2 regions of the Thioalkalivibrio sp. ALE22 genome follow, and region 1 is predicted to be linked to the other one. Evidence: predicted binding sites of a transcription regulator. Region 1 holds the regulator's gene; the other holds the start of a gene.
What was found. The regulator FNR, encoded in region 1, switches genes on or off when oxygen is low (the NO sensors DNR and NnrR bind a similar motif). The targets are predictions, from matches to a motif close to TTGATNTANATCAA.

Region 1 (10,977 bases):
CGACCCGGCCGGCGATCGCGTCCAGCGCATCCGCCTGTTCCGGCAGGTTCACGGCTCGATCCTGGATCATCTCCAGCAGGGTCTCGGCGTCCTCCGGCACCGCGTCGCCCAGGTCGTACCCGGCGGCTTCGAGGCGCTGCAGGATCTCCAGCAGCGACTCGGGGACATCCAGCTTGTCCGCACCAATGTTCTGGCGACCCGGCGGATGGTTGTAGTAGACCACCGCCACGCGCTTGTCCGCGTTGTCCAGGCGGCGCAGCCGCTGCCAGCTCGCCACCCGATCGGCCAGGGCCTCGACCCGCTCGTCGACCGGCTCGGTCAGGGTCAGGCGCACGCCGGTGCGTTCGTCCTGTTCCGGCGCGCCCGCGGTCGCGAGCACCATCGGCTGGCTCATGCCCTGCAACTCCGGCATGGCCACGTGGTAGTGGACCTTGTCCCAGGGGATGCCCTCGTGCGACAGCCGCCACTGGGTCGCGCTCACATCTGCCAGACGGATGCCCTTGATCACCGGGACATCCAGCTCGCCGAAGGCCTCGGCCACCGCCTCGCGGTTGCCGCCCCCGCCGACCACGAAGTCCTGCAGGCTGACGATACCCGCCAGATCCGCCGGCCCGGCCGCCTCGGCCAGCGTCTCGACCGCCTCGCGGCTGGCCCCGCCCCAGCGCGCCAGCACCGCAAAGCACTGGATGTCTCGCGCCTCCAGGGCTTCGCAGGCTGCGTCCAGCAGCGCGCGGTCTCCCGGCCGGTCACCGGTATCCAGGTCCAGCAACGCCACGGCGGGCCCGTCGTCCAGCTCGAGATCGTCCGGGTCGGGAGTGGAGTTCCCATGCCGGTAATAGCGGATGGTCTCGCGCGGGTCCGGCTCCGGAACTTCGTTCTCGTGCCCGCCGCGCGCGGCCAGCCAGCGCATCAGCCCCTCCATATTCTCCGGTGTACGCCCCTGATAGAACGCGCGCCCGGTCAGCCAGTCCGCCTGTTCGGGGAAACGCTCCCGCTGTTGGGCCAGGTGCACGCGCGGGTCTTCGCCCGGGTCGGGGTTGGCCGCCAGTTCGGTTCGCTTCTCGTCATCGAGACCCACGAGTACGGCCTCGCCGCCGATCCGGGACAGCGCCGTCAGGTGACGCACGCTGTTAATGGCCAGAATCGGGGCCCCCTCGGGCGGCGGGGCCTCCCGCAACAGACGGTCGAGGCGCGCGGCCTGGTCCCCGAAAACAGCCGCAACGAGTATGGCGTCGGCCTCCCGCCACAGCGCCGATACCGCCTCGTCCGACTTGTCCGCGAGTTGCTCCGGTGTCCGCAGGATCACCTCCGCCTGCGGATGAGCCTCCAGGAAGCGATGCGCGCCAGCGGCCACCTCCGCCGCCGAGCGATCGGAGACCACACCCACCACGAGCGGACCCGCATGGGCCGGTACCATTCCGAAAAGAAAAAGCGCGAAGATGCTCAGGATCGTGCAACGAAAACGCATGGAAACTTCCCGATAAACAGGTGCAATAGGGCGCGAGGCGTGTACTCGACACGCCTCGACCGTTGCAATGGGAATGGGACGCCGCCACCGCGGCGCCCCCACGAAGACCCGTCAGCCGCGCTGGTTGGCCGGCTGCCAGAGGACCTCCGCACCGTTTTCGTGACGAGCCAGCACACGGCAGAGCACGAACAGGAGATCCGACAACCGGTTGACATAGGCCAGCGACGCCGGACGCAATGCCTCGTGGTGATTGAGCGCCACCAGACGCCGTTCCGCGCGCCGGCAGACGGTACGCGCAATGTGACAGTCGGCCGTAGCGGGACCCCCGCCCGGAAGGATGAACTCCTTCAGGGCGGGCAGATCGGCGTTGAAGGACTCAAGCTCCACGTCCAGCCGCTCCACGGAAGCCTCCGGGAGGGCCTGGTGCCCTGGCACTGCCAGTTCCGCTCCCAGATCAAACAACTCGTGCTGCACCAGAGCCAGCGAGCGACGGACCTCTTCGGGCAGGTCGTGGACCAGGACCCGGCCCACGACACTGTTCAGCTCGTCCACGTCGCCAAAGGCCTCGACCCGATGGCTGTCCTTGTCCACGCGCGAGCCATCACCCAGGCCCGTCCGGCCTTCGTCGCCGGTACGCGTTGCGATCTTCGACAGTCGATTTCCCATGGTCTTACCTCTGTTGGTAGCGGAGCTTCACGAAGGCGGCCCGCCCAGGCTGGTTGTACCCGCCCACGGTCTCGTAATCCTTGTCGAACACGTTGTCGACCGAGGCCTCGATTCGCCACTCCGGATCGATCTGGTAACCCGCACGAAGGTTCATCAGACCATACCCAGAGAGCCGATGTTCATTGCCCGCATCATTATACGAACGACTCTTCCCAATCACGGACCCTCCGAGCGAGAAGTCCTGGAATTGCCGATCCAAGTCAAAACGGGCGGTTACAGGTGCCCGACGCTGCAGCTCGTTGCCAGTCTCACGATCCTTCGCATCAACCAGAGTCAGCGAAGCTCGGGAAGTCCACAGTCCAAAATCGTGGCCACCTTCGATCTCTAGGCCACGAATACGTGCCTCATTAATGTTGGCCGGTTCATTGACCCTCATAAAAAACTGTTCAGCGTCACAATTTGCGACACATTGATTTTGGATCAAGTCATCAACACGAGTTTCGAACACGGACACATCGATGTAAGCTCCTCCAGCCGAGTACCTGGCTCCAATCTCGAAAGTCTCAGATTCCTCTGGAACAAGATCCGGATTACCCCGGTACCATCCGATATCCGGATGGTAAAGCTCGTTGAAGGTGGGGGCCTTGAAAGCAGTACCGTAGGAGGCTCGCAGGCGCAGCGCGTCAGTGGCCTGCAACCCCCAGGCAATCTGTCCGGTAGTCTTGTCACCAAAAAGCTCGTCGTCGTCGTGACGCAGCGAACCCTCTAGGAGATGATCCCCTAGTTCCGCTTGGAGCAAGGCGTAACTGCCCACGTTGTAACGGCTGTTTTCCTCGTACTTTTCCGTTCCGAAAAAGCCAGGATCGTCGACTTCAATACGGTCTTCCCGCGCATCCAGGCCAGCCGTCAAGAACAGACGATCCGTCAACGCGATCTCGTTCAGCCAGTCTATGGAATCCCGAGTGGTGTTATAACGCGACGCGAAGCTTCCATCATTATAACGATCGTTCTCATCCCTGCTGTGCGTTAAACTGACCTCCGTTTCCCAACGATCCGTGATGGCCAAACGAACACCGCCACGGACCGCAGCATGGACATAATCGGTGTAATCGCGCCCCTCTGTACTATCAAATTCCGACTCACCTTCGGAGTAAAGAATACTGCCGAAGACCTCGATCCCATTTTCCAGCCGGTGCGAGACCTTAGTCGAAAGCGAGGTATTGTCATATCCATTAGGGTCATCATCCCCAAAGTCGTCCTGGACATTGATGCCGTCAGTATCAAAGTGGCTGATCGAGAAACTGTAGCTAGTGCTATCAGTGCCTCCGGCCACGCCGACACCTGCTTCCCAGGTGTTGAAGCTACCCCCGCCGACAAACGCGTTGACCTTCGGCGGTCCCTTGCGGCCTTCACGAGTAAACACCTGCACCACCCCGCCGATGGCGTCGGAACCGTAGATACTGGTTCGCGGCCCGCGCACGATCTCGACCCGCTCGATCTCCTCCAACGGTAGGAACTGCCAGCTCGCGCCACCTGTGGTGGCGGAACCCATACGGACTCCATCGACCAGCAACAAGGTGTGATCGGAATTCGTCCCGCGGGTATAGACGGACGTTGTCTTGCCAAAAGCGCTGTTTTGGGAGGTTTCCATCCCCGCGCGGCCTTCGAGTAGATCGGTGAACTGCTTGGGCTGCAGCCGCTCGATCTCTTCACGGTCGATTATGGTGACCGATGCGAGCGTCTCGTCGACGGTCTGGGCGATGCGCGTCGCCGTCACCTGGACGGTGTCGAGGGTCTGGGCTTCGGTTTCGGGTGCGTCCTGGGCGTGTGCCAGGGCGGGGGTCATGGCCAACAGGATGGCCGCGGAAAGTGCTGTGCGTTTCATTTTTTGGAGTCTCCCGGCGAGCCGCCCGCACGCCGTTGATTCGTCGGGATCGCGCGAACAGGAAGGAGACAGACACGAGGGGGATCGGCCACAACCGGCTAGCGGCCAGGCCCGATCATCCGCCTCGCATGCCCGCCGCATGCCGCGCGATCATTCCCTGGCCGGTCTCCGGGCTGACGAGCGTTCCGGTGCGGCGCCTTCCCGAACATCATGTTCAGTGGCACTGGCCGCGACCATCAGGGACCGTCGGGCGGTCCCTCGCTCGATCACCGTTGCGGGGGCAGCGTCGGTTTCGTCCGCAGGCCTCGGAGACCTGCCCGGACTCACCGAACTTCCCGTTTAACCCGCCAGGTCGAGCCTGGCCGGGCACCGGGGAACGCGGCGAACACTACACAATTGGGCGCAAAATTACCAGCCGGGGGAGACTCGATCTCGCACAACCGGAACCGTCGAACCAGGCCCGTCGCGACGGATCATCAGCGGCGGCGCCGCTCCTCGGCGTGGAGATAGCGGGTCCCGCGCTTCAGCAGCAGGCCCCAGGTCTTGTCCTGCAGCATGGCGTCAAACTCGGGCGACCGCTCGGCGCGCAGTGCCACGGGATGCGACTCGTCGCCGGCATGCGTTGCCAGCATGTCCAGGCGCTCGCGGTTGGCGCCGTACTGCTCGACCAGGAAATCGCGCATCGAATCGCTCAAAGGCAGGTGATAGATACGCGTGAGGCGCATCGCCAGCCATTCGGCCATGCGCCCGAGATCCTGGCGGACCTTGCGCACCATGGCCGAGCCCAGACCCGCCTTGGCATCCGCGCTCATGCCCACATACAGCCCCCCAAGATACGCGGCCGGGTTGGCGTAGATGGCGCGCTGGATGCTCGGGTTGGTGAGGTCCACCAGCGGCTCCAGGATCAGGGCCAGTTGGATGCCGATGCGCTTGGCCGTCTCGGCGTCCAGCGCCGCCCCCCCGAAGTAGAACAGGTCGCCTTCGCGCTGGATCTTCAACTCCTTAAGGAAGTTGCAGAAGTCGTTGGCCAGCTTCAGCTTCTGGTCATCGGTCAGCTCGATCAGCTCCTCGCTGACCCGGATACCGCGCACACTGCGCTTGAACCAGCGCTTCTCGCCCCGCTTCTCCACCTGGGCGCGGCGCAGGGCCTCCCAGCGCTCCACCGCATTGGCGTAACGGCTCTGCGCCTGCATCAGCTGGTCGCGCGCCTCGCGCAGGTCCTCGACCCGACGCAGTGCCAGCCCCAGGAGCTGGCCTTCCGGCGAATGCTCGTCGGGTTCCCGATCCTCCAGGGTACGCAGTGCCTCCAGGACCTGACGCCCCAGGTCGGTTACGGGCTCGCGCAGGACCTGCGGGTCCAGCCCCGAGGCATCGCTCTGGGACAGCAGAATACCGAGCGAGCGCAGGCGGCTGACCACCCCGGCCTGCGCCACGCGAAAGCGGTTGCCCTGGGACTCCAGTCGATCCAGGGCGGCCCCGAGCTGCCAGCCACCGGACCATTCGAAGCTCAGGCGCTTGATCTGGCGCCCGTTCACGAGCTCGAACGCGAGCACGAAGATCGCCTGCACATCGTCGAGGGTGCACCGGGCCAGGTCGTCGGCATCGGCGGCGGAAAACAGGCGGTCCAGGAACTGGTCCACCCGGCGCACGCCATCCTCCTGGGTCGGCGCCACGCCGCGCAGCCGATCGCGCAGCAGGTCGGCGACCTCCGGGGCCTCGTGGTGCAGCTTCTCCAGGGCCGCGAGCCGCGAATCCTCGGTCGCGCCCACCAGATCGCCCACGCGCGAGCGCAGGCCCAGGCGGCGATAGACCTCAATCTGCTCCGCGGCAGCCGCCAGGCTGGTATCGCCGGTCATCTCGCGTACCGCGACGGCCACCCCCTCGGGCGAGATATCCACCTCGTGAAGCAGCACCTCGGCCGCCTTGCGCCGGCGCATATCCGGTGCGAGCTCGCTCATGGCCAGATCACGGGTCACGAACAGCAGGTCCGGCAGCAGGTCGATCGTGTTGCGCAGCTGCTCGCGCGACTGTTCCTGGCGTTTTCCGCGGGTGGCATCGGCAACAAAGCGCGCCACCAGGCCGATCACCCCGAACAGCAGGGTGTAGACGGCAAAGAAGATGAAGTTCTGTGCCGGGGCGGCATGCCCGAAACCGAGAAAGTACCCGCCCTGCATGGCCAGGAACGTGACCGGTCCCGCCGCCCACAGCAGCTGGAGGAAATTGAGCGACCAGGGGACGCGCCGCGCGGTGGCCGCCACCTCGGTGATGCGGCTGCGGCCGGCCGCCTCGATCAGGACGTTCTCCTGCGACGGCCCGACGGCCTGCGGGTCTTCCTGACCCGGTGCCTCCCTGCGTTTACGAAAGCGACCGAACACGCGCCCCTGCTCCGGAATGGATGGTCACCGCCGGCATGGCCGCAACGTCCCCATTAGTGTAGGGAAAGTACGTTCGGTTCGCGCGCTCCGGGCCCCGTTTTCGCGCCGTTCCCGGCGCATTCGGCCACCCCTCAGGCCGCGTTGCTGCGCCGTGCCTGGGCCTCGCCGGGCGGGATCGAGACCACCTCGGAGGCATCGTCGCGATAGAGGTAGTCGCGCGTCAACGGCACCGCGTCCTGCTGCTTGGCCATCTGCACGTGGAAGACCACCTGTCCCCACCAGCGGAAGGTCCCCTCGCAACTGGCCAGATAGAACTCCCACATGCGGCAGAAGCGCTCGTCAAAGCGCGTCACGGCCTCGGCTCGGACCTTCTGGAAGCGGCGGTACCACTCAGCCAGTGTCTCGGCATAGTGCAGCCGCCAGAACTCGATGTCCGTGGTGTACAGCGGGGTGGGTTCCAGCGCACTCATCACCTCGGACAGCGCCGGGGTGTACCCGCCCGGAAAGATGTATTTGCTGAGCCACGGGTTGGAGGTGCCCGGCGGCTCCTGCCGCCCGATGGTATGCAGCACGGCGATGCCGTCGGGCGTCAGGAGGTCGTGTACCCGCTGGAAGAACGTACCGTAGTTGGGTGTGCCGACATGCTCGAACATGCCGACGCTGACAATCCGGTCGTACTGGTCCTCGTGCTCGCGGTAGTCCTGGTAGAGAAACCGCACCCGGTCCTCCAGCCCGCGTCGCCCGGCCTCCTCCCGGGCCACCCGCAGCTGCTCCCGGGACAGTGTCACGCCGTCGACCTGCACGTCCGCGTGCTCGGCCAGATGGAAGGCCAGGCCGCCCCAGCCGCAACCGATATCAAGGACCCGCATGCCGGGTTCCAGGCGCAGCTTCCTGCGCAGCATCGCGCACTTGGCCTGCTGCGCTTCCTCCAGCGTCATATCGGGCCGCTCGAAGTAGGCACAACTGTAGAACATGCCCTCGTCCAGGAACTGGCGATAAAGCCACTCGTCGACATCATAATGATGGGCGATGTTCTGATAGCAGCGCGCCACCTTGTTGCCCTGCTCGATCAGCGCCCGGAGCATACGCACCGCCGGATTGACACGCTGCTGGAACATCGGCGCGAAGTTGCGCATAGCCACATCCAGGAACACCTGCAGGCCCTCGGGGCCAGGCGACCACATGCCGTTCATGTAGGTCTCGCCCAGCTGGAACCCCGGATCGCGACCGATCTTGCGCAGCACCGCCCGGTCATGCAGCTGCATCGTGATCTCCGGCGTACCGCTACCGAAACGCTGCTCGCGGCCATCCGGGTGCCGCAGCACAAAGGTCCCGTAGCGCATGTATTGCTCGAGTAACCGCTCGATCATCTCGACCCCTGTCCTTGTCTCGGCGGCCCGTGCGCAACGCGTGGGTTCCAGGCCGTTGCCGCGCCACCCAATGTAAACTGAGTCTAAATATTGTTATCTCGCGTTGTCCATGCCTGATGCCGCGCGCGGTGAAATGGGCGGCCGGCGCCGCTTCGAGACCCGTAATAACCCCGACCCGAATCACCTGCATTCCACAGGGACAGTAGCGCATTCCCGGGCGTGATGGCAGACCCCGAAAATCCCTTTCCCCAATTCCGAAAAAACGGCTACCCTGCACTCATGACGCTACGACCCACCCAAGCCTGTCAGCACTGCACCCTGCGCCAGCTCTGCCTGCCGGTCGGCCTGCCGCAGGACGAGCTCTGGCAGCTCGACGAGATCGTCCAGCAGCGCCGGCCGATCGCCAAGGGCGCGGCCCTGTTCACCATGGGGGCCAAGTTCGACGCGCTGTATGCGGTCCGCACGGGGGCACTGAAGACGGTGCTGATCTCCGATGACGGCACTGAACAGATCACGGGCTTTGCTCTGGCCGGCGACCTCCTGGGACTGGACGCGATCCATTCGGGCAAGCACCCGGTGAGTGCCGTGGCCCTGGAATCCACCAGCGTCTGTGCCGTGCCCTACGGGCATGTCGACGACCTCGCCGGGCGCCTGCCCACGTTCCGCCAGCACATGATGAGCGTGATGAGCCAGGAGCTCGCGCAGGACGAAAGTCTGCATGCCCTGCTTGCCCAGCGTACGGCCGAGCAGCGCCTGGCGACATTCCTCGTGGGGCTGTCGGAACGCCAGCGCACCCGCGGCCTGTCTCCCGAGCGGTTCTACCTGCCGATGTCGCGCGCCGATATCGCCAACCACCTGGGCCTGACCCAGGAGACCATCAGCCGACTGTTCACCCAGCTGCGCAACCAGGGCGTCATCAGCCTGCACACCCGCGACCTCGAGATCCTTGAGCCCGAGAGTCTGCGGAACACCGCCGGGGTTACGTTCACCTCCTCCGCCGCGAGCAGTGCCTGAATCCGGAGGCACCCCGGAGGAGCCGTCGACGGACTTCGAGGCCTTCTGGCGCTTCGCCGGAACCCTCTGGGCCGACCCCGATGCACGCGCGCGTCTGATGCGCTGGCAGGAGGACTTCGGGGTGGATGTGATGCTGGCGCTGTTTGCCCTGTGGTACCCCCGACCGCTGACGACCTCTCAGTGGCAACGGCTCGCGCAAACCGCCCGCCGCTGGCAGACCTCTGCCACCGGACGCATCCGCGCCCTGCGCCGCCAGTTGCGCACCCCCGAGCGCGACACGCTCTACCGCGCGGTACTCGCGCTCGAACTCCAGAGCGAGCGCCTGGCGGGCCTGCAACTGCTCGCGCAGGCCCGCCAGCTCTCGACGCCGGATAGCCGGTCCCACGCCGTGAACCACCGGCGCCGACTGCACACGCTGTTCCCCGCATTGCCGGAGGCCGAGATCCGCGACGCGCCACACACTCCGGATCGGTGCTCTCAATAGCGTGTCCACGCAGGGACGTACGTAGCGGCATACCGGCTGCATGCGCTGGCTGTTCCGGCTATCCTCCCCGGCATACAGACCCTACACGGCAGGATTCATGTCCGACGATCTGCGCAGCCAGCTCCTGAAGACGGGGCTGGTGGACGAAAAACAGGTTCGCAAGGCCAAGGCGCAAAAGCATCAGGCGCAAAAGGGCAACGCGAAAAAGAAGAAGGACCGCAAGACCGGCCCCGAGCCCGGCGTGGCCGAGGCGCGCAAGGCCGAGCAGGCCGAACGCTCGCGGCAGAAGAACCGCGAACAGCAGGAGCGTGCCGAACGCCGCGCCCGCCACGCACAGATCCGCGAGCTGGTCAGTACCCATCTGGCGCCGATCCCCACGGGCGATGCCGCGCTGGACTATCATTTTCAGCAGGGGGGGCAGATCCGCCACCTACCGGTGACAGCGGATCTGCAAAAGCGCCTGGCCGACGGGCGCGCCGCGATTGCGGGGCTGGATATCCGGCCGGAAAAGGGTTTCCGGGTCATCCCGCGGGAGACAGCGGACCGCATCCGCGAGCGCGATCCGGAATGGCCGCTGGTGATTCCGGCCGAGGACGATGCGTCGTCCAAGCCCGACCCGGACGACCCCTACAAGGATTACGTCGTTCCCGATGACCTGATGTGGTGAGGGCACGGGGCGCGCATGGGCAGGCGGCCCCGCGGGTCCGTCAGTCCGTGGTGCGCTTCACGTCCGCGGCCGGCATGCCGGACTGCTGCGGACGCCGGGCCTCGTCACTGGACATATCCTGAGGGGTTAGTCCCCCCTCCCCCAGACTCTGGGGTGCACCCGCCGACTCCTCCTCCTCCGGCGCGCCGTTGCCACAGCCCAGGGCCAGCAGGCCCACGGCGGTCAGTCCGATCACCAGGGGGGTCGCTCGCTGAATCTCTCGCATCGCTATCACTCTCGGGTGTTTTCAGATCAAAGCGTGCAAGCCCGCGGCCCGGCGCGCAAGCGCCGGCGTGAAGATCACGGGCTTGGCACACGCCCTTGAGACCCGCCTGGCTGCGGATTCGCTGTCAGACGGCCCCGACCGGCAGGATGCGGGTCCCGGCCTGCCCGTCTAGAATCTCGGCGGCATGCCCCAGCGCACCGATCCCGACCCGGATGCCGCCCAGGGCCGAACGACGCGCCGCCTCCATCTTCGGGCCCATGGAACCCGCGGGGTAGGCCGCCGGCTCCACGGCCGTGACCAGCAGGGCCTTCAAGCGCCGAGCATCCGGCGTGCCCCAGTCCATATAGACGCCGTCGACATCGGTCAGCATCAGCAGCCAGTCGGCCTCGACATGCGCGGCCAGACGGGCGGCCGCCAGGTCCTTGTCGACCACAGCCTCGATGCCCTGCAGGCGGCCGGAAACGTCGCGCGCGACTGGCACACCCCCACCCCCGGCGCAGATCGCGACAGCGCCACTATCCACCAGGGAGCGTACCGCCTCCATGCCCAGCAGCCGCTGCGGCTCGGGCGAGGCTACCACGCGCCGCCAACCCTCGCCGTCGGGCGCGATATCCCAACCGCGCTCGTCGGCCAGCGCACGAGCACGGGCCTCATCCCAGGTGGGACCGATGAATTTCTCCGGATGGCCAAAGGCCGGATCGTTGGGGTCGACCTCGGTCTGCGTCAGCAGGCTCGCCACCCGGTCATGCCCCAGTGCGTTGTGCAGCTCGCGCGCCAGGATGT
Region 2 (10,977 bases), on a different contig from region 1:
AATCGTGTATGCCGCCACGCGGGATGCCGTACGCGACGTCTACGTGGCCGGACGCCCGTTGCTGCGCGACCGGGAACTGCTTACGCTGAACGTGCAGGACCTCCGCGCCGAAGCCGATGACTGGCGCATCCGGGTGCTGGAAACCCAGCAGCCCATTGCCTGAGGGAAACATTGATTAATGTACACGCTCGCGTTGGTACCCCAGGTTTTCCGAGACAAGGCGCGGTGCGCAGCCGGTAGTGGTTCTACCGGCAAGGGCCGCAACGCAGGATCGGGAGACCTGGGGTACCAACCCCACAAACGATTGAAAGCGGGGGCTCGGCCGCCCGTTGTTATCGAAAACGGGCGCGAGAACGGCGTTGCGGCTCCCTTGTGCAGAATGACTGCACGGCGGTCACCGCGCCTTGTTCGCACGCAAAAGCGACTCGAGCGCGAACGTGTACATTAACCAGTGTTTCCCTGAGCGAGACCGATCCCATGAGCCCGCAGACTCAATCCCGTTCGCAGACGCACGCCAACGTCGATAGCGCCGAGATCCACAAGTTCACGCACCGCGCCCGCGAGTGGTGGGACCCCAGCGGCCCCTTCGCCACCCTGCATGCGATCAACCCGCTGCGTCTGGAGTGGATCGACGCCCAGGCCGACCTGACCGGCGAGAAGGTGCTGGACGTCGGCTGCGGTGCCGGCATCCTGTCCGAGGCAATGGCGGTGCGCGGCGCGCACGTCACCGCCCTGGACGCCGGTGCCGAACACCTGGAAGTTGCCCGCGAGCACGCCCACGAAGCGGGGCTGGAGATCCACTACCTGCATACCACCGCCGAGGCCCATGCCGAACACCACGCCGGCGACTACGACGTGGTCACCTGCCTGGAGATGCTGGAACACGTGCCCGACCCCGAAGCGGTCATCGATGCGCTCGTGAAGCTTGTGCGTCCCGGCGGCTGGCTGTTTCTGTCCACGATCAACCGCACGCCGCGGGCCTTCGCCGAGGCGATCGTCGGGGCCGAATACCTGCTGAACATGCTGCCCGCCGGCACCCACGAGTACGGCCGCTTCATCCGGCCCTCGGAACTGGGCGCCGCGCTGCGCCGCCATGGGTTCGAGGTCACCGCAATGACCGGGCTGACCTATTCGCCGCTCAGCGGTCGCTACCGCCTGGTGGGGCGCACCGACGTGAACTACCTCATGGCCGCCCGCCGGGGCGACGACACCACCGCATGACGCGCGATCTGGGTTCGCTCCTGTTCGACCTCGACGGGACGCTGCTGGATACCGCGCCGGACATGCATGCGGCGCTGGTCACCCTGATGGCCGAATACGACCGCGCGCCACTCCCTTTCCAGGCGGTGCGCAACCATGTCTCCCACGGCTCGCAGGCCCTCGTCGCGCTCGCCTTCCCCGACGCCGATGCCGCCTTCACGGAGCACCTGAAGAAGCGCTACCTGGAGATCTACGCCCGCGACTTGTGCCAGGCCACCACCCTGTTCCCCGGGCTCGCCGAGCTCCTGGACCGCTGCGAGGCCCGGGGCTGGTCCGTCGGCGTGGTCACCAACAAGCCGGGCTGGCTCACCGATCCACTGCTGGAGGCCCTCGGCCTGCGCTCCCGCATGGCGGCCGTTGTCAGCGGCGATACCCTGCCCCAGCGCAAGCCTGACCCCGAACCCATGTGGCTGGCGGCGCGGCAAACCGGCCTGCCCCCGGAGCGCCACTGCTACTGGGGCGATGCCGAGCGCGACATCGCGGCCGGACGCGCCGCCGGCATGCCCACCCTGATCGCCAACTGGGGCTACATCGACGCGGACCAGCAGCCGGATCAATGGGGCGCCGACGGCGCCCTGGAGCAACCCGACGATTTCTGGGCCTGGTACAACGGCGCCCCCGCCCCGGAGCGCAGCCTTGCCGGCTGATCACGCCCGCCACCCCGCGGGGGCTGATGGTTGATGGAACCCCGGATCCGCCAGGCCTATCGCCACTGCCGTCAGCGTGCCACGGCGCACTACGAGAACTTCCCTGTGGCCTCCTGGTTGCTGCCCGGCCGCCTGCGCGACCCGGTGGCGGCGATCTACTGCTTTGCCCGCGACGCCGACGACCTGGCCGACGAGGACCCGCGCCCGGTCGAAGAACGCCGCCAGGCACTGCTGGCCATGCAGGAACGCGTGCAGGTCCTGGAGGACCCGGCCGCGGAACACGATCCCGAATGGATCGCCCTGGCGGATGCCCGCGCCCGTTTCCACCTGCCGGCGGCACCGTTCTCCGACCTGATCGATGCCTTCCTGCAGGACCTCGACCAGACGCGCTACGCGACCTTTGGCGAGGTGATGGACTACTGCCGGCGTTCGGCCAACCCGGTCGGGCGGCTGCTGCTGCATCTGAACGGGAACCCGACCGAGGAAATGCTGGGCCATTCCGACGCCATCTGCTCGGCCCTGCAACTGATCAACTTCTACCAGGACCTGCAGCAGGACCTGGAGGAGAACAACCGCATCTACCTGCCGCAGGAGGAGATGGACCAGTACGGCGTCACCGAGGCCATGCTCGCGGCCGAAAAGACCACCTTCCAGCTACGCAATCTGATGCAGTTCCAGTACGCCCGCGCCGATCGCCTGCTACGGGCCGGCGCGCCCCTGGGCGGGATGCTGCGCGGGCGCATGGGGCTGGAAATCCGCGCCATCATCAATGGCGGCGCCCGCATCCTCTGGCGCCTGCGCCAGCAGGACGACGTCTTCGCCCGCCCGCGCCTGCGCACCCGCGATGCCTGGATCATCCTGAGCCACAGCCTGCGCCCGCGTCGGCGCCCCCGAGCCCGCTAAACCACCTTGCTGTACCGCGGCTGGCCTTCGGTCGCCAGATAGGCGTCGAATGCCATGGCCACATTGCGCAGGAGCAGGCGACCGCGCGGCAGCACATCCAGCCGGCCCTGTTCGATCCGCACCAAGCCGTCGTCCTGCATACCCTCGAGGCGCCCCAGCGCGTCCGCGAAGACCTCGCCGAACACGATCCCGTGGCGCGCCTCGATCGCGGCAAAGTCGATCCGCGAGTGGCACATCAGTTCGCTGATCACGTCCCGCCGCAGGCGGTCGTCGGCACTCAGCTCCAGCCCCCGAAAGACCGGGAGGCGGCCCGCATCCAGGCGGGCGTAGTAGGCATCCAGCTCGCGCAGGTTCTGGCTGTAGGTCGCGCCGACCTTCCCGATGGCCGTGGGACCCAGCGCCACGAGATCGTACTCCGCACGGGTGGAATAGCCCTGGAAGTTGCGCTGCAGCGTCCCGGCTCGCTGTGCCTCGGCCAGCTCGTCGTCCGGCAAGGCAAAGTGATCCATCCCGATGTAGACGTAGCCCGCCGCGGTCAGCCGCTCGATGGTCGTCTCCAGGATCGCGAGCTTCTCGGCTGCATCGGGCAGGTCCGCCTCGCGGATCTGGCGCTGCGTCTTGAACATCTGTGGCAGATGGGCGTAGTTGTAGATCGCCAGGCGTTCCGGGCGCAGTTCGAGGGCACGCTCCAGGGTGCGGGTGTAGGTCTCCACCGTCTGCAGCGGAAGCCCGTAGATCAGGTCGAAGTTGGTGGACTCGAACCCATGGGCCCGGGCCTGCTCGACGGCGCGCGCGGTGACGTCGAAGGGCTGGATGCGGTTGACCGCCCGCTGCACGTCCGGATCAAAGTCCTGCACGCCGAGGCTGATGCGGTTGAAACCCAGTTCGCCCAGCAGCGGAATCGTCTCGGGTCGCACCGCGCGCGGGTCGATCTCGATGGAGAATTCGCGCGCGGCACTGTCGTCGAGGCGGAAGTGGCGCCCGAGCAATGCCATCACCAGGCGCAGATCCTCGTCCCCGAGATAGGTCGGCGTGCCCCCGCCGAAGTGCAACTGCCCCACCGTGCGCTCCGCATCAAACAGCTCGCCCTGCAGCTCGGCCTCGCGTTCGAGATACGCGAGATAGCGCTGTGCCCGCTGGTAGTTGCCGGTAATGACCTTGTTGCAGGCACAATAGAAGCAGACCGTGTCGCAGAACGGGACATGCACGTACAGCGACAGCGGACGCGCCGGGTCCGCCCCGTTGGTGGCCTGCGCCGCCTCGGCATACGCGCGGTCGTCGAAACCCTCGTGGAACTGGGGTGCCGTGGGATACGACGTGTAGCGAGGTCCGCTCACGTCATAGCGACGCAGGATCTCCGGATCAAATACCAGGCGCTGCTCCATCGGGTCCCCCTCGAGCGTGTACCGCCCATTTACGGCATCGGACCACCACAGGCTACGACCACGACCCGGTAGCGGGCTTGATACAGGTCAACAATCCGCCTTCGGGGGCAATCTCCCGCCTCGCGCACTGCCTGTGCTAGCCTTCCCGTCCCTGTTCGACACCCGCCACGCGAGAGCGCATGTCCCCCGACGAGTATTGCGAGGAGAAGGCCGCACAGAGCGGCTCCAGCTTCTACTACGCCTTTCGCTTTCTGGAGCCCGACCGGCGCCGCGCCATCACAGGGCTGTACGCCTTCTGCCGGGAAGTGGACGACATCGTCGACGAGGTCCGCGAGGAGAGCGTCGCCCGGACCAAGCTGGACTGGTGGCGCCAGGAGATCGAACGCCTGTTCGCGGGCGAACCGCGTCATCCTATCTCCCAGGCACTGCAGCCCCACATCGCCGCCTTCGACCTGGGCCGCGAATATTTCGACGAGATCATCGACGGCATGCAGATGGATCTCGACTACGACAGCTACCCGGATTTCACCACCCTGTCGCTGTACTGCTATCGAGCCGCCAGCGTGGTCGGCATCCTGTCCGCCCACATCTTCGGCTACAGCGACCGGCGCACGCTGAAGTACGCCCACGACCTCGGCATGGCCCTGCAGCTCACCAACATCCTGCGCGACGTCCACGAGGACGCCATGCGCGGCCGCGTCTATATCCCGCTCGACGAGCTGCGCAAGCACGGGGTCAAACCCGAGGAGTTCCAGGTCAACATCACCGACGACCGTCATCGAGCCCTGTTCGCACAACAGGCCGAGCGCGCGCGGCGCTACTACAACAGCGCCGAGGAACACCTCCCCGCTGCCGACCGCTACCCCCAGCGCCCGGGCCTGATCATGGCGGCGATCTACCGCACCCTGCTCGACGAGATCGAGGACGACGGCTTCCGAGTTCTGGAACACCGCGTACGCCTGACCCCGATCCGCAAGCTGTGGATCGCCTGGCGCACCGCCCGGCGCCTGAAACGCGAGCATCGCCGCCGCGCGGCCTGACGCCATGGCCTCCAGCCCTCCCGCGAACCCTGTCGCCGTGGTCGGCGCGGGCTGGGCCGGCCTGACCGCAGCCCTCGCCCTGGCTCGCGCCGGACAGCCCGTACACCTGATCGAGGCCGGCCGGATCCCCGGCGGGCGCGCCCGCAGCCTCGAGCTGGACCACACCCCACTGGACAACGGCCAGCACATCCTCGTGGGGGCCTGCCAGCAGACCCTGGAACAGATCCGCGCGGTAGGTATCGACCCCGACTCGGCCTTTCACGCCGTCCCGTTCGGCCTGCGGATGTTCGACCCCGACCGCCGGCCAGCATCCCCGGCCTTCGCGCTCGAGCCCCGCTCGCCCCGGCTGCCGGCCCTGGCCACGGCCCTCTATCGTTCCCTTCCCGGCCACGCCACCGGCATCCGGCTGCGCGCCCTGATCGGCGCGGCGGCCCTGCTGCACCGTCCCCTGCGACACGACCTGCCGGTACTCGACTGGCTGCAGCGCCGCCACCAGCCGGAAGCCCTGATCGAGCGGCTGTGGGACCCCCTGTGCCTGGCGGTGATGAACACTCCGACCCGCCTGGCCTCCGCGCGGATCTTCCAGAACGTGCTGCGACGGGCCCTGAATCACGGGCCGGAGGCCGCCCGCCTGCTGATCCCTGCGCGGCCCCTGGGCGAGGTGTTCCCCGACGCCGCCATCCGCGAGCTTCGGGCCCGGGGTGCGCGCGTGGACCTTGGCCGCCGCATCACGATGATCCAGCGCGACGCGACACGCCCGGATGCCCCTTATCGACTGCACGATCGCCAGGGCGACACCAGCAACGCCCGCGCGCTGATCCTGGCCACCACGCCCACCGCCACCGCCAGCCTGTTGCCAGCGGACGCTCGATGGGGCGCCACGCATCAGGGGCTCAAGGCCATGGGCGCACGCAGCATCTGCACCGTCTACCTGCGCTACCCGCGGCGGTTGACGGACCGGCCCCCTCTCCAGGGGCTGCTCGGCCAGCATGGCCAGTGGCTGATCCCCCGGCACGTCGCGGGCGCCCCGCACTGGCTGGCTGTTGTGATCTCGGCCGCCGACGACCTCGAACCGTTGACGGCGGATGCCCGATGGCGCACCGTCGCCCGCTCGCTGGTACGGACCTTTCCCGAGCTGGGGGAGCCCGCAGCCGGTCACTGCGTCTGCGAGCGCCGCGCGACGGTGGACGCCCGGGTCGATCTGGATCGGCACCGTCCACCGCCCCGCACGCCCTGGCCCGACTGCTACCTGTCAGGGGATTACCTGACCCACGCACTGCCGTCGACGCTCGAAGCCGCCGTACAATCTGGACTAGAATCGGCGCACCTGTTCCTGGAGGACCATCCTTGACCGACCTCGATATCCCTCGCCTCCTCGCCTACCGTCCCGAACCGGGCGCCTTTGACCAGCGCGTGATCCTCGTCACCGGCGCCGCCGACGGCATCGGCCGGGCAGTCGCCGAGGCCTGCGCCGCCGCCGGCGCCACGGTGGTCCTGCTGGACAAGGACCTGAAGGGCCTGGAGGCGGTCTACGACCGGATCGAACAGGCCGGCCAGCCCCAGCCCGCGATCTACCCGCTGAATCTCGAGGGGGCTACGGTCAAGGATTACGGCGACCTGGCGGAGAACATCCGTGACTCGCTGGGTCGCCTCGACGGCCTGGTGCTGAACGCCGGCTGGGCCGGGGCCCTGATGCCGATGAAGAACTACGACCCGGAGCTGTGGTTCAAGGTCATCAACAGCAACCTGCACGGCCCGTTCTTCCTGACCCAGGCTGTGCTGCCCCTGCTGGAGGCCAGCCCGACCGGAAGCCTGGTGGTCTCCACCCAGAACGCGCGCAAGGCCTTCTGGGGGGCCTTCGGGATGGCCAAGGCAGCGCAGGACGCCCTGATCGACATCCTGTCCCACGAGCATCGCAACGAGCCGCGCTTCATCCACGTCAATGGCGTGGACACCGGTCCCGTGCGCACCCGTTTCCGGGCCGGCCACTATCCGGGTGAGAACGCGGAACTGCTGCCCGAACCCGAGGCGGTGGTGGGCCCCTACCTGTACTTCCTGGACCCCGGCGACCGCACCACCACCGGCCTGAATCTCAGCCTGGAAGGCCAGGTACCGCCGCCCGACGCGTCGGCCTGAGCCACTGCGCCGTCAGGCGCGCGGCCGCTTGCCGGCCGGGCGCCCCTTCTTGCGGAGCTTCCCGGCACCAGCCCGCGGCTTGCCACCGTGGGGCGCCGGCGAACGGCCGCCCGCCTTGCCCGCCGACGCGGCCCCGGCCTTTGGTTTCGCCCCCGGACGGGCCGCGGCCTCCACCCCGTTGTGCTGGGTCTGGAAGGTCTGGCCGCGCTTTTTCAGGGCCTTCCCGCCGCGGGTCATCCGCCCGCCCGTGGATGGGCGCGCCGCGCCCTGCCCCGTCCCGGCCGGCTGCCAGGTCGGCACCAGATGGTGCTTCCCGTTCCCGATCAGATCGGCCCGCCCCATGCGCTGCAGGGCATCGCGCAGCAGCGGCCAGTTGTTCGGGTCGTGGTAGCGCAGAAAGGCCTTGTGCAGGCGGCGGGCGCGGAAGCCCCGGGCGACCGGCACCCGTTCGCTCGCCTTGCGGCGGATGCCACGCAACGGATCCCGGCCCGAGTGCCACATAGCCGTGGCGAGCGCCATCGGGCTGGGCAGGAACGCCTGCACCTGGTCGGCGCGAAAATCATTGCGCTTGAGCCAGAGCGCCAGTTGCAGCATGTCCTGATCGGTGGTCCCCGGGTGCGCGGCAATGAAATACGGGATCAGGTACTGCTCCTTCCCTGCCGCTTTCGAGTATTTCTCGAACATGGCCTTGAACCGGTCATAGGTGCCCATGCCCGGCTTCATCATCCGGGATAATGGGCCCTTTTCCGTATGTTCCGGCGCAATCTTCAGGTAACCACCCACATGGTGGGTGACCAGCTCCTTCACGTACTCCGGGGACTCGATCGCCAGGTCATAGCGCAGCCCCGAGGCGATCAGGATCTTCTTGATCCCCGGTAGCGCGCGCGCCTTGCGGTAGAGACGGATGAGCGGGGCGTGATCGGTATCCAGGTTGCTGCAGATCCCCGGGTACACACAGGACAGCCGCCGGCAGCTCTGCTCGATCTTCGGGTCCTTGCAGGCCAGGCGGTACATGTTGGCCGTCGGCCCGCCCAGGTCCGAGATCACACCGGTGAACCCGTCCACCTTGTCGCGGATCTCCTCGATCTCGCGCAGCACGCTGTCCTCGGAGCGGCTCTGGATGATCCGCCCCTCGTGTTCGGTGATCGAACAGAAGGTACAGCCACCAAAGCACCCGCGCATGATGTTCACCGAGAAGCGGATCATCTCCCAGGCCGGGATGCGGGCATCACCGTATGCCGGGTGCGGGGCACGGGCATAGGGCAGGTCGAACACCGCGTCCATCTCGGGGGTGGAAAGCGGGATCGGCGGCGGGTTGAGCCAGACCTCCTTGTCGCCATGGCGCTGCACGATCGCCCGCGCGTTGCCCGGATTAGTCTCCAGATGCAGCACCCGCGAGGCATGGGCATACAGCACCGCATCCCCCTTCACCTGCTCAAACGCAGGGATGCGGATCACCGTCTGGTCGCGCGGCGTGCCCCGCGGGATCTGCCGCTGAAAGCGCACGACCTTTATGCCCGGCTCGCCCTGTACCGCCGAGCTGTCCTGCCCTTCGGCATCGGCACAGGTTGCGGGCGAGACCATCGCGTAGGGGTCGGGGTTGGCATCCACCGGCCCCGGGGTATCGACCTCGCTGGAGTCCAGTTCGACAAAGCCGGCGGGGACCGCATCCCGCAGGAAGGCCGTGCCCCGCAGATCCGTGATCTCGCGCGGGTGCTCGCCCGCGGCCACGCGATGCGCCAGCTCCACCAGGGCCCGCTCGGCATTGCCGAACAGCAGGATGTCCGCGCGCGAATCCAGCAGCACGGAGCGGCGCACCTTGTCCTGCCAGTAGTCGTAATGCGCGATCCGGCGCAGGCTGGCCTCGATGCCGCCGGCCACCACCGGCACATCCTTGTACGCCTCGCGGGCCCGCTGGGCGTAGACGATCACCGCCCGGTCGGGACGCTTGCCGTGCACGTCTCCCGGGGTGTAGGCGTCGTTGGAGCGCAGCTTCCGCTCCGCGGTGTAGTGGTTGACCATCGAGTCCATGTTCCCGGCGGTCACGCCAAAGAACAGGTTGGGCCGCCCCAGGGCGCGGAAGGGCTCGGCCGACGTCCAGTCCGGCTGCGCGAGAATGCCGACCCGGAACCCCTGCGCCTCCAGCAGCCGCCCGATGATCGCCATACCGAAGCTCGGGTGATCGACGTAGGCGTCGCCGGTGACCAGCACGATGTCACAGCTGTCCCAACCGAGCGCGTCCATCTCCTCGCGCGTGGTCGGCAAGAACGGTGCCGTGCCAAAGCGCTTGGCCCAGTAGGGCTTGCGGGCAAACAGGGTCTCGGGGGCTGCGGACATCACCAGGCTTCTTCCGGCGGGCGCCGGCAACGGGAAATCCGCGCATTACACGCCCCGGGCGCAGCGAGATCAACAGGGCATGCCCACGGGCGGGGCTTCGTCCTTCAGTCCCCGCCGGGTACGCGCCTGGCGTCAGTAGCGTTCAATGAACAGGTCGATGGCCGGGCTCAGCGCCCCGCGCCAGCGCTGCGCGAGGGATTCGTCCCAGCGCGGGTCCACCTCGCGGGCCGTCTCCACCATGCAGTCCAGCCACACCCCGTACAACTCCGGCGCCACCGGCACCCGGCCATGACGGCTGTGCACCTCGGCCATCTTCTCCATGGTCGGCGCCACAAAGCTCTCGCCCTCCGCGTAGCTGATCGCGGTGGAGACCGCCTGCCCCAGGGCCCGCTTCTGCTGCGACCAGTTCGTGGTCGTAAAGGCCTGCGCCACCCGCTCGTCCGCCGCGAGAAAGCGTTCATAGAAGCGGTCCACGAAGTTGCCGGCCCGCCGGCAACGCCCGTAGCTCTGGTGCACATCGGAGTAGCTCATCCAGATCCCCCAGTCGCGAAAATGCGCGAGTGTAACGGGATTGCTCCGGCGGGTGCTGATCCAGATCAAGCCCGGGCCCGCCCAATCGACGGTCAACTGCCTTCGAGCACACCCGCGTACTGGATACCGGCCAGCCGCGCCAGGTCGCGATCGAACGTGGTCAGGTCATTGGGCCCGAAGTCCTCCAGGCTGGCATGCCCGCAGGCCCGCGCCAGCACCTTCATCAACTCCGTGGAGCCCTCCAGAAACCGACCCAGACGTTCCGCTCCTTCCTGCGGATCCAGCCGGGCGCGCAGGGCGGGATCCTGCGTGGCCACGCCGCTGGGGCACTGATTGGTGTGGCACATCCGCGCGCCCACGCAGCCCACCGCCTGAATCGCCGAATTGGCCAGGGCGATACCGTCGGCCCCCAGCGCGAGGGCCTTCACGAAGTCCGCCGGGGTGCGCAAGCCGCCCGTCACCAGCAGCGTCACGCGACCGGAGACCCCGTTCGCGTCCAGGAATCGACGCGCGCGGGCCAGCGCCGGGATGGTCGGAACGCTAATGTGGTCGCGCAGCAGGGCCGGTGCCGCGCCCGTGCCACCTCCGCGGCCGTCGAGGATCAGGTAATCGGCCCCGGCCTCCAGGGCAAACGCCAGGTCCGCCTCGATGTGGTTCGCCGAGAGCTTGAAGCCCACCGGCACGCCGCCGGTCTTCTCGCGCACCGCATCGGCAAACCGACGGAAATCGGCCGGGGTC

Region 2: hemN (oxygen-independent coproporphyrinogen III oxidase) is a predicted target of FNR. The motif match lies at 4,273-4,286, and genes of this name have one in related genera.

What each region holds. Positions count from the first base shown of each region.
Region 1 covers NZ_KB906507.1:38,262-49,238, reverse strand. The annotation lists gene F793_RS0109635 (cobaltochelatase subunit CobN) at 1-1,468, opposite strand, end outside; gene F793_RS0109630 (cob(I)yrinic acid a,c-diamide adenosyltransferase) at 1,580-2,134, opposite strand; gene F793_RS0109625 (TonB-dependent receptor domain-containing protein) at 2,139-4,019, opposite strand; cobalamin riboswitch at 4,161-4,408, opposite strand; gene F793_RS0109620 (hypothetical protein) at 4,496-6,394, opposite strand; gene F793_RS0109615 (cyclopropane-fatty-acyl-phospholipid synthase family protein) at 6,526-7,764, opposite strand; gene fnr (fumarate/nitrate reduction transcriptional regulator Fnr) at 8,044-8,778, shown strand; gene F793_RS0109605 (DUF2390 domain-containing protein) at 8,771-9,262, shown strand; gene F793_RS0109600 (DUF2058 domain-containing protein) at 9,360-9,929, shown strand; gene F793_RS0109595 (hypothetical protein) at 9,970-10,194, opposite strand; gene F793_RS0109590 (carbamate kinase) at 10,319-10,977, opposite strand, start outside.
Region 2 covers NZ_KB906500.1:305,349-316,325, forward strand. The annotation lists gene F793_RS0103110 (TRZ/ATZ family hydrolase) at 1-163, shown strand, start outside; gene ubiG (bifunctional 2-polyprenyl-6-hydroxyphenol methylase/3-demethylubiquinol 3-O-methyltransferase UbiG) at 478-1,221, shown strand; gene gph (phosphoglycolate phosphatase) at 1,218-1,907, shown strand; gene hpnC (squalene synthase HpnC) at 1,941-2,810, shown strand; gene hemN (oxygen-independent coproporphyrinogen III oxidase) at 2,807-4,195, opposite strand; gene hpnD (presqualene diphosphate synthase HpnD) at 4,375-5,235, shown strand; gene hpnE (hydroxysqualene dehydroxylase HpnE) at 5,240-6,586, shown strand; gene F793_RS0103145 (SDR family NAD(P)-dependent oxidoreductase) at 6,583-7,371, shown strand; gene F793_RS0103150 (YgiQ family radical SAM protein) at 7,384-9,708, opposite strand; gene F793_RS0103155 (globin) at 9,841-10,239, opposite strand; gene F793_RS0103160 (glutamate synthase-related protein) at 10,332-10,977, opposite strand, start outside.